3 regions of the Streptomyces sp. NBC_01717 genome follow, and region 2 is predicted to be linked to each of the others. Evidence: predicted binding sites of a transcription regulator. Region 2 holds the regulator's gene; each other region holds the start of a gene.
The links. The regulator HrcA, encoded in region 2, represses chaperone genes, less so after heat shock. The targets are predictions, from matches to a motif close to TTNGCACTCNGNNNNNCNGAGTGCNAA.
Positions count from the first base shown of each region.

Region 1: groES (co-chaperone GroES) is a predicted target of HrcA. The motif match lies at 1,524-1,550, and genes of this name have one in related genera.
Region 3: groL (chaperonin GroEL) is a predicted target of HrcA. The motif match lies at 1,788-1,814, and genes of this name have one in related genera.

Region 1 is NZ_CP109178.1:4,012,981-4,016,254, forward strand. Features, by position in the region: gene groL (chaperonin GroEL) at 1-954, opposite strand, end outside; gene groES (co-chaperone GroES) at 1,054-1,362, opposite strand; gene OHB49_RS17980 (hypothetical protein) at 1,673-2,098, opposite strand; gene OHB49_RS17985 (THUMP-like domain-containing protein) at 2,171-3,274, shown strand, end outside.
Region 2 is NZ_CP109178.1:6,241,768-6,245,041, forward strand. Features, by position in the region: gene OHB49_RS28120 (DUF3097 domain-containing protein) at 1-173, opposite strand, end outside; gene OHB49_RS28125 (MBL fold metallo-hydrolase) at 199-921, opposite strand; gene hrcA (heat-inducible transcriptional repressor HrcA) at 1,113-2,129, shown strand; gene dnaJ (molecular chaperone DnaJ) at 2,130-3,266, shown strand.
Region 3 is NZ_CP109178.1:4,356,923-4,360,196, reverse strand. Features, by position in the region: gene thrC (threonine synthase) at 1-620, shown strand, start outside; gene OHB49_RS19690 (MoaD/ThiS family protein) at 679-957, shown strand; gene OHB49_RS19685 (cold-shock protein) at 1,412-1,618, shown strand; gene groL (chaperonin GroEL) at 1,977-3,274, shown strand, end outside.

The DNA.
Region 1 (3,274 bases), 2.2 Mb from region 2:
ACCCAGCACGTCCAGACCGGCCTGGTCGAGCTTGAGGCCGACCTCCTCGGCGATGACGGTCGCACCCGTGAGGGTGGCGATGTCACCGAGCATGGCCTTGCGGCGGTCACCGAAGCCCGGGGCCTTCACCGCGACGGCGTTGAAGGTGCCACGGATCTTGTTGACGACCAGGGTCGACAGGGCCTCGCCCTCGACGTCCTCGGCGATGATCAGCAGCGGCTTGGAGCCACCGGCCTGGATGACCTTCTCCAGCAGCGGGAGCAGCTCCTGGATCGAGCCGATCTTGCCCTGGTGGATCAGGATGTACGGGTCGTCGAGGACGGCCTCCATACGCTCCTGGTCGGTCACCATGTACGGGGACAGGTAACCCTTGTCGAAGGCCATGCCCTCGGTGAACTCGAGGTCCAGACCGAAGGTGTTGGACTCCTCGACGGTGATGACACCGTCCTTGCCGACCTTGTCCATCGCGTCCGCGATGAGCTCGCCGACCTGCGAGTCCTGCGCGGAGAGCGCGGCCACGGCGGCGATGTCGGACTTGTCGTCGATCGGTCGGGCGGTCGCGAGGAGCTCCTCGGACACGGCCTTGACCGCGGCGTCGATGCCCTTCTTCAGGGCGGCCGGGGACGCACCCGCGGCAACGTTGCGCAGGCCCTCGCGGACGAGCGCCTGGGCGAGCACGGTGGCGGTGGTGGTGCCGTCACCCGCTACGTCGTTGGTCTTGGTCGCCACCTCCTTCACCAGCTGGGCACCGAGGTTCTCGTACGGGTCGTCGAGCTCGACCTCGCGCGCGATGGTGACACCGTCGTTGGTGATGGTGGGAGCGCCGAACTTCTTGTCGATGACGACGTTGCGGCCCTTGGGACCGATCGTCACCTTCACCGTGTCGGCAAGCTTGTTGACGCCACGCTCAAGGGCGCGACGGGCGTCCTCGTCGAACTTCAGAATCTTCGCCATGGGAGCTGAGCTGTCCTCTCAAACGAACTGCGCCCCCGACCACCGGCTAGTTATTTCGCAGGGGGCCAGGGGCGCAGAACAGAAGCAAACGTGGGTGAATTACTTCTCGACGATCGCGAGCACGTCGCGAGCCGAGAGGACGAGGTACTCCTCGCCGTTGTACTTCACCTCGGTGCCGCCGTACTTGCTGTAGAGCACGATGTCACCGGTGTTGACGTCGAGCGGAAGACGCTCGCCGTTCTCGAAGCGACCCGGGCCCACGGCCAGGACGACGCCCTCCTGGGGCTTCTCCTTGGCGGTGTCCGGGATGACCAGGCCAGAGGCCGTGGTCTGCTCGGCGTCGAGCGGCTGGACCACAATGCGGTCCTCAAGCGGCTTGATGGCAACCTTGGAGCTGGTGGTCGTCACGATCCGGCCTCCCCCTTCGGAGATCTCGGGGTTAACTGCGGGGTTAACTGTCTGGGGTGGCGACCAGGTGGATCCGTCGTCGCGGGTGCCGGACCTGCCAGTCGCGCAGTACTGCTGGCACTCTCCAGTGGGGAGTGCCAGAGCCGAGACTATGACCGCGATTAGCACTCGGTCAAGCGGAGTGCCAATTACGTGCGGTCGTGGCGTGACAGCCCAGGCGAAGGTCCCCCGGGCGAGGTCCAGGAACATGCGCCCTGGGCGAGGCCCGCGGGGTGAAGTTCACAGGCCCGCGAGGTCCACGGGCACGCGGCTACTGCCGCTCGCACCCGGCGCCGGGGTCCACGGCGCCGTACGACTCCGGCCGGCCCTGCGACCGGTGCCGCTGCTTCAGCGGTGGCGACGGCCGGGAGTCCGCGGACTCCTGCGACCGGTCCCGCCGCCCGCAGACGGTGCCGGCCCACGACCCGGGCGCCCCGAGCTCACCCCGCGCGCCCGCCTTCGGCCCCGACTCCGACGTCCCCCCGGGCTTCGCCACCGGTGCCCGGTGCGGGCCCTGCACCTTCTGCGCGGCCTTCCGGCCCAGTCGTTCGATCGGGTCGACCGACTGCGCGCACCCCGCGGTGGCGGCCAGGAGGAAACCGGCCGCCAGCAGTCCGGCGAGCAGCCGCCGCGCCCGGCTCATACGTGGTCCTCCGGCCCGCACCACTGCGTACCCCTTGTCCGTGGTGGTCTTCATGACCGCGCGGGGAACCTCGCATCCAGGCCTCCGCCCCGTCATGGCAAATTCTTCCTTTTGTCGTAAGACCACATGATCTTGGATACTGACAGCAGCCGAACGATCACTCGGCCCGACACCGCCGCCGGGCCCCGAGCGGTCCCCCGGCTGGCTCACAATGGGCCGGTGAACGCCTTCGCCCCGACCGGCCCGACAGACCCGCGCGACCCGAGCAACCCGAGCGCCCCGTCCGGTGCCGCCGACCCGCTCACCGACCCGCTCGCCGCCTTCACGGCACTGCGCGCCCCGGAGGGCACGGCGCTCCTGACCGAGCTGCGGTCCTACGACCCCGCCCAGGAGCTCGCCACCGCGACCCGGCTGCGCCGCAGCCACCCGGCAGCACTGGTTTCGGCGGCGCTGGGGCAGGCACGGCTGCGGCAGCGGGCGGTGGCGAAGTTCGGTGCCGAGGACGCGTACCGGATGTTCTTCACGCCGAACGGTGTCGAGCAGGCGACCCGTACGTCGGTAGCCACCTACCGGGCCGGCCGGTTCGCCGCAGCCGGCGTGCGCAGCGTCGCCGATCTCTGCTGCGGGATCGGTGGTGACGCCATCGCGCTCGCCCGCGGGGGCATCTCCGTCCTCGCCGTGGACCGCGACCCGCTGACCGCCGAGGTGGCTCGCGCCAACGCCGCCGCGCTCGGGCTGGACGCCCTGATCGAGGTGCGGTGCGCCGATGTCACCGAGATCGACACCGCCGCGTACGACGCCGTCTTCGTCGACCCGGCCCGGCGCGGCGGACGCGGCAGGATCTTCGACCCGGAGGCGTACTCCCCGCCGCTCTCCTGGGCGACCGGCGCCGCGCTGAAGGCCCCCCGCGCCGCGCTGAAGATCGCCCCCGGTATCCCGCACGAGGCGGTCCCGGCGCAGGCGGAGGCCGAGTGGATCTCGGACGGTGGCGATGTGAAGGAGGCGGTGCTCTGGTTCGGCGAGGGCTTCACGGCCGGCTCGTACCGCGCCACGCTGCTCCCGGCCGGCGCGACCCTGTCGGCTCCGGCCGCGCTGCCCGCTCCTCCCGTCGGCCCGGTCGGCCGCTATCTGCACGAGCCGGACGGCGCCGTCATCCGTGCGCATCTGGTCGCCGACATCGTGGAGCGGTCGGGCGGCCGGCTGATCGACGAGACGATCGCGTACGTCACG
Region 2 (3,274 bases):
AACCGGTCCTCCAGGGTCACTGTCGGGCCCTGGGCCGTCTTCTCGCAGCGGATCACGGCGCCGCAGAAGCCGCTGGAGACCTCCTCCACGACCAGATCGGGCTCGGCGGGGACCTCGGGGACGGGGGCGGACTTCTTCCACGGTGGGGTCAGATCCGGGTGGTAGCTGCGCATCGGACGACGATAGGACGTGAACGGGTCACGACACGCCGAAGGCAGTGGACAGTTGGTCACGTTGCGCACGTACGAACGAGGCGTCCACGAGCGCACCGTGCCCCGGCACGTACACCGCGTCCTCGCCGCCCAGCGCCAGCAGCCGGTCGAGCGCGGCGGGCCAGCGCGACGGGATCGCGTCCGGGCCCGCCTGCGGTTCGCCGGACTCCTCGACCAGGTCGCCGCAGAGCACGACGGCGGGGGAGCCGGGCACCAGGACCGCGAGATCGTGGCCGCTGTGGCCGGGGCCCACGTTCGCCAGCAGCACCTGGTGGCCACCGCCCAGGTCGAGGGTCCACTCGTCGTGCACCTGGTGGTGCGGCGCCACCAGCACATCGGCCGACTGCGCCGCGTCCCCCTCGGGCACCCCGTGGCGCACGGCGTCGGCGCGCAGCTCGTCCGCTCCGCGGGCCAGGAGATCCGTCACTCCGACCGCCCCGTACACCTCGGCCCCGGAGAAGGCCGCGGTGCCGAGCACATGGTCGAAGTGGGGGTGGCTGAGTGCGATATGCGTCACCCTCCGGCCGATCAGTGCCTCGACCTGGGCCCGGATCTCCGCGCCTTCGCGCAGCGTCGATCCGGTGTCGAAGAGCAGCGCCCCGTCCGTTCCGACCACCAGTGCGACCGTCGCGTCCCACCCGGGAAGCCGTCGTCGGCCCACACCGTTGCCGAGTCGCTCCCAGCCGAACTCTTCCCAAGAGGCGTCCATGCGGCGACGCTATCGGCAACGACCTGCGCAGTCTCGGGGTAGCGTGGCCGGTCGCCCTTGCTAGGGCCCTACCCGGCCGCCGTACACTGGCGGGGGATTACTGGCACTCGTACGCATCGAGTGCCAGGGCTCTTCGAGGAACGACGGAAACGACCGGGATCCACCGAGTGACACAGCTGGAGGTGTGCGCCATGCTCAGCGAACGCAGACTCGAAGTGCTGCGCGCCATCGTCCAGGACTATGTCGGCACCGAGGAGCCCGTCGGTTCCAAGGCGCTCACCGAGCGGCACAAACTGGGGGTCTCCCCGGCCACGGTCCGCAACGACATGGCAGTGCTGGAGGACGAGGGCTTCATCGCCCAGCCCCACACCAGCGCGGGGCGCATCCCGACGGACAAGGGCTACCGGCTCTTCGTCGACAAGCTCGCGGGGGTCAAGCCCCTGTCGTCGCCTGAGCGCAGGGCCATTCAGAACTTCCTCGACGGCGCGGTCGACCTCGACGACGTCGTGGGCCGCACCGTACGGCTGCTCGCGCAGCTGACCCGGCAGGTCGCCGTCGTGCAGTACCCCTCGCTGACCCGGTCGACGGTGCGGCATGTGGAGCTGCTGTCGCTGGCGCCCGCCCGGCTGATGCTCGTGCTGATCACGGACACCGGCCGGGTCGAGCAGCGCATGATCGACTGCCCCGCGCCGTTCGGTGAGACTTCTCTCGCCGATCTGCGGGCCCGGCTCAACAGCCGGGTCGTCGGACGCCGTTTCGCGGACGTCCCGCAACTGGTGCAGGATCTGCCGGAATCCTTCGAGAGCGAGGACCGGGGAACCGTGTCCACCGTGCTCTCGATCCTGCTCGAAACCCTCGTCGAGGAGACGGAGGAGCGGCTGATGATCGGCGGCACCTCCAACCTCACCCGCTTCGGGCACGACTTCCCCCTGATGATCCGGCCGGTGCTGGAGGCGTTGGAGGAGCAGGTCGTGCTGCTGAAGCTGCTCGGCGAGGCCAAGGACTCGGGCATGACCGTACGTATCGGGCACGAGAACGCCCACGAGGGGCTCAACTCCACGTCCGTCGTCGCGGTCGGCTACGGTTCGGGCGACGAGGCAGTCGCCAAACTCGGCGTGGTCGGACCGACCCGCATGGACTACCCCGGAACGATGGGAGCGGTACGCGCAGTGGCACGTTACGTCGGACAGATCCTGGCGGAGTCGTAAGTGGCCACGGACTACTACGCCGTACTCGGCGTGCGCCGCGACGCATCTCAGGACGAGATCAAGAAGGCCTTCCGGCGGCTCGCACGCGAGCTGCATCCGGATGTCAATCCCGATCCGAAGACGCAGGAGCGGTTCAAGGAGATCAACGCCGCCTACGAGGTGTTGTCGGACCCGCAGAAGAAGCAGGTCTACGACCTCGGCGGTGACCCGCTGTCCGCCTCCGGCGGCGGTGGCGCGGGCGGATTCGGACAGGGTGGCTTCGGCAACTTCTCCGACATCATGGACGCGTTCTTCGGTACGGCGTCGCAGCGCGGACCCCGTTCGCGCACCCGGCGCGGCCAGGACGCGATGATCCGGCTGGAGATCGATCTCGGCGAGGCCGCGTTCGGCACCACCAAGGACATCCAGGTCGACACGGCTGTCGTCTGTACGACCTGCAGCGGCGAGGGCGCCGCACCCGGCACCTCCGCCCAGACCTGTGACATGTGCCGCGGTCGCGGTGAGGTCTCGCAGGTCACCCGGTCGTTCCTCGGCCAGGTCATGACCTCGCGGCCCTGCCCGCAGTGCCAGGGCTTCGGTACGGTCGTGCCGACCCCGTGCCCGGAGTGCGCCGGTGACGGTCGCATCCGTTCGCGGCGCACGCTCACCGTGAAGATCCCCGCCGGTGTCGACAACGGCACCCGCATCCAGCTTGCGGGCGAGGGCGAGGTCGGCCCCGGCGGCGGCCCGGCCGGCGACCTGTACGTCGAGATCCACGAGCTGCCGCACGCGGTGTTCCAGCGCCGCGGCGACGATCTGCACTGCACTGTCACGATCCCCATGACGGCGGGCGCGCTCGGCACCAAGGTGCCGTTGGAGACGCTCGACGGCCTGGAGGAGGTCGACATCCGGCCGGGCACCCAGTCCGGTCAGTCGGTCCCGCTGCACGGCCGCGGCATCACCCACCTGCGCGGTGGCGGGCGCGGCGATCTGATCGTGCACGTCGAGGTGATGACCCCGTCGAAGCTGGACCCGGAGCAGGAGCGACTGCTGCGTGAGCTGGCGAAGCTGCGCGGCGAGGAGCGGCCCACCGGTCAGTTCCAGCCGGGACAGCAGGGGTTGTTCTCCCGGCTCAAGGACGCGTTCAACGGCCGCTGAGCGCCGTC
Region 3 (3,274 bases), 1.9 Mb from region 2:
TGCGCCCGTACTACGGCGAGGGCTCCAAGACGCTCGCGTACGAGATCTGCGAGCAGCTCGGCTGGCGGCTGCCCGACCAGCTCGTCATCCCGATCGCGTCCGGCTCGCAGCTCACGAAGATCGACAAGGGTCTGCAGGAGCTGATCAAGCTCGGTCTCGTCGAGGACAAGCCGTACAAGATCTTCGGCGCCCAGGCCGAGGGCTGCTCCCCGGTCTCCACCGCCTTCAAGGCCGGTCACGACGTCGTACGCCCCCAGAAGCCGAACACGATCGCCAAGTCGCTGGCGATCGGCAACCCGGCGGACGGCCCCTACGTCCTGGACATCGCCCGCCGGACCGGCGGTGCCGTCGAGGACGTCGACGACGAGCAGGTCGTCGACGCGATCAAGCTGCTGGCGCGCACCGAGGGCATCTTCGCGGAGACGGCCGGCGGGGTGACGGTCGGCGTGACGAAGAAGCTGATCGAGGCCGGCCTGCTGGACCCGACGCTCACCACCGTCGTCCTCAACACCGGTGACGGTCTGAAGACGCTGGACGCGGTCGCCCCGACCACCGGCCCGACGGCGACCATCCGGCCCAGCCTCGACGCGTTCCGCGCCGCCGGCCTGGCCCGCAGCTGACCCGACCACCGGGACGTCCACCCGAGACGTCCACCCGAGACGTAAGGAAGGCACCCACATGAGCGTCAAGGTCCGTATCCCCACCATCCTGCGCACCTACACGGGCGGTCAGGCCGAGGTCCCGGCCGAGGGCGCGACCCTCTCCCAGGTGATCGAGTCGCTGGAGCAGAACCACCCGGGCATCGCCGCGCGCGTCCTGGACGACCAGGGCAAGCTGCGCCGGTTCGTGAACGTGTACGTCAACGACGACGACGTGCGCTTCGAGGGCGGCCTGGAGGCGGCCACCCCGGACGGCGCCGGCGTCTCGATCATCCCCGCCGTCGCGGGCGGCTGCTGACCCTCCGTCGCCCCGGCACGGACTCCCCGTAGGCCCCGCGGCCGACTTCACAGTGTCACCGGAATTGCCCCCTCTGCGAGGTAAGCGGAGGGGGCAATTCTGCATGGTTAAGCGGGGTACAGTTGGGAAGTCCCCTCCGCTGCCCGTGCCGACCGCATATGAGAATGCGCCCGCCCGCGACAAGATGCAGCCAAAGTGCTCGAACCCCTTGCGCCATAAGTGGCCTTTGCCCGGCCCGAGTTGCCCTGGAATCGCATAAATTCCGCATATTCGGGCGTTCGGTGCTGCCCAGAATTCTCGTCCGATTGACCTGTTGCAGAGGGCAGTTGGGCAGATACATTCGGCCGCGGTCGACGCGTTCCGGCGCACGCACCCTCTCCTGTCGGAGGGTGAGTTCTGACCCGGGCCCGCGAAGTGCGGTCCTGTGCAAGGGCCAGTAATAGGGGAGTTAGGCATGGCTCAGGGCACCGTCAAGTGGTTCAACGCGGAGAAGGGGTACGGCTTCATCGCGGTCGACGGTGGTGCGGATGTTTTCGTCCACTACAGCGCGATCCAGATGGACGGGTACCGCACCCTCGAAGAGGGTCAGCGAGTTGAATTCGAGATCTCGCAGGGCCAGAAGGGGCCGCAGGCGGACATGGTCAAGCTCGCCGTCGGCTGAGCTCGGCGCGGTCGGCCAACGACACCACTCACGCATGAAGGGCCCGTACCCCCAGGGGGACGGGCCCTTCACGCGTCGCGTCGGCCATCACCCGCGTGGCCTCCCCACGACATTCCTCATTCCACGGACCGTCGCCCCGTCCACGCCTTGTCCACAACCGCCGGGGGCGCTTGCACTCGTGGGGGTCGAGTGCTAATCATTGGCGTTAGCACTCTCCAGGTGAGAGTGACAGAACTTGGACCGGGCCGGTGAGGCCCGCAGGTCCGGTGGGGCAAGGAACCACCGGGCAGGCAGGCCGTCCGTCGCGGGCGCCACTCGGTCCGGAGAAATCCACCCCTGTCCGGGAGGACCACTTCACATGGCCAAGATCATCGCGTTCGACGAGGAGGCACGGCGCGGTCTCGAGCGCGGGATGAACCAGCTCGCCGACGCCGTCAAGGTCACCCTTGGCCCCAAGGGCCGCAACGTCGTCCTCGAGAAGAAGTGGGGCGCGCCCACGATCACCAACGATGGTGTTTCCATCGCCAAGGAGATCGAGCTCGAGGACCCGTACGAGAAGATCGGCGCAGAGCTGGTCAAGGAAGTCGCCAAGAAGACGGACGACGTCGCCGGCGACGGTACGACCACCGCCACCGTTCTCGCCCAGGCGCTCGTCCGTGAGGGCCTTCGCAACGTAGCCGCGGGTGCAAACCCGATGGCCCTCAAGCGGGGCATCGAGAAGGCCGTCGAGGCCGTCTCCGCCGCTCTGCTGGAGCAGGCCAAGGACGTGGAGACCAAGGAGCAGATCGCTTCGACGGCCTCCATCTCCGCCGCCGACACCCAGATCGGCGAGCTCATCGCCGAGGCGATGGACAAGGTCGGCAAGGAAGGCGTCATCACCGTCGAGGAGTCCCAGACCTTCGGTCTGGAGCTGGAGCTCACCGAGGGTATGCGCTTCGACAAGGGCTACATCTCGGCGTACTTCGCCACCGACATGGAGCGCATGGAGTCGTCCCTCGACGACCCGTACATCCTGATCGTCAACTCCAAGGTCAGCAACGTGAAGGACCTCCTTCCGCTGCTGGAGAAGGTCATGCAGTCCGGCAAGGCACTGCTGATCATCGCCGAGGACGTCGAGGGCGAGGCTCTGTCGACCCTGGTCGTCAACAAGATCCGTGGCACCTTCAAGTCCGTTGCCGTCAAGGCCCCGGGCTTCGGTGACCGCCGCAAGGCCATGCTCGGCGACATCGCCATCCTCACCGGTGGCACGGTCATCTCCGAGGAGGTCGGTCTCAAGCTCGAGAACGCCGGCCTGGACCTGCTGGGCCGCGCCCGCAAGGTCGTCATCACCAAGGACGAGACCACGATCGTCGACGGTGCCGGTGACAGCGACCAGGTTCAGGGTCGCGTCAACCAGATCCGTGCCGAGATCGAGAACTCCGACTCGGACTACGACCGCGAGAAGCTCCAGGAGCGCCTGGCGAAGCTGGCCGGCGGCGTGGCCGTCATCAAGGCCGGTGCCGCCACCGAGGTCGAGCTCAAGGAGCGCAAGCACCGCATCGAGGACGCCGTTCGCAACGCGAAGGCGGCCGTCGAGGAGGGCATCGTCGCCGGTGGTGGCGTGGCGCTGCTGCAGGCCTCCGCCGTCTTCGAGAAGCTGGAGCTCTCGGGTGACGA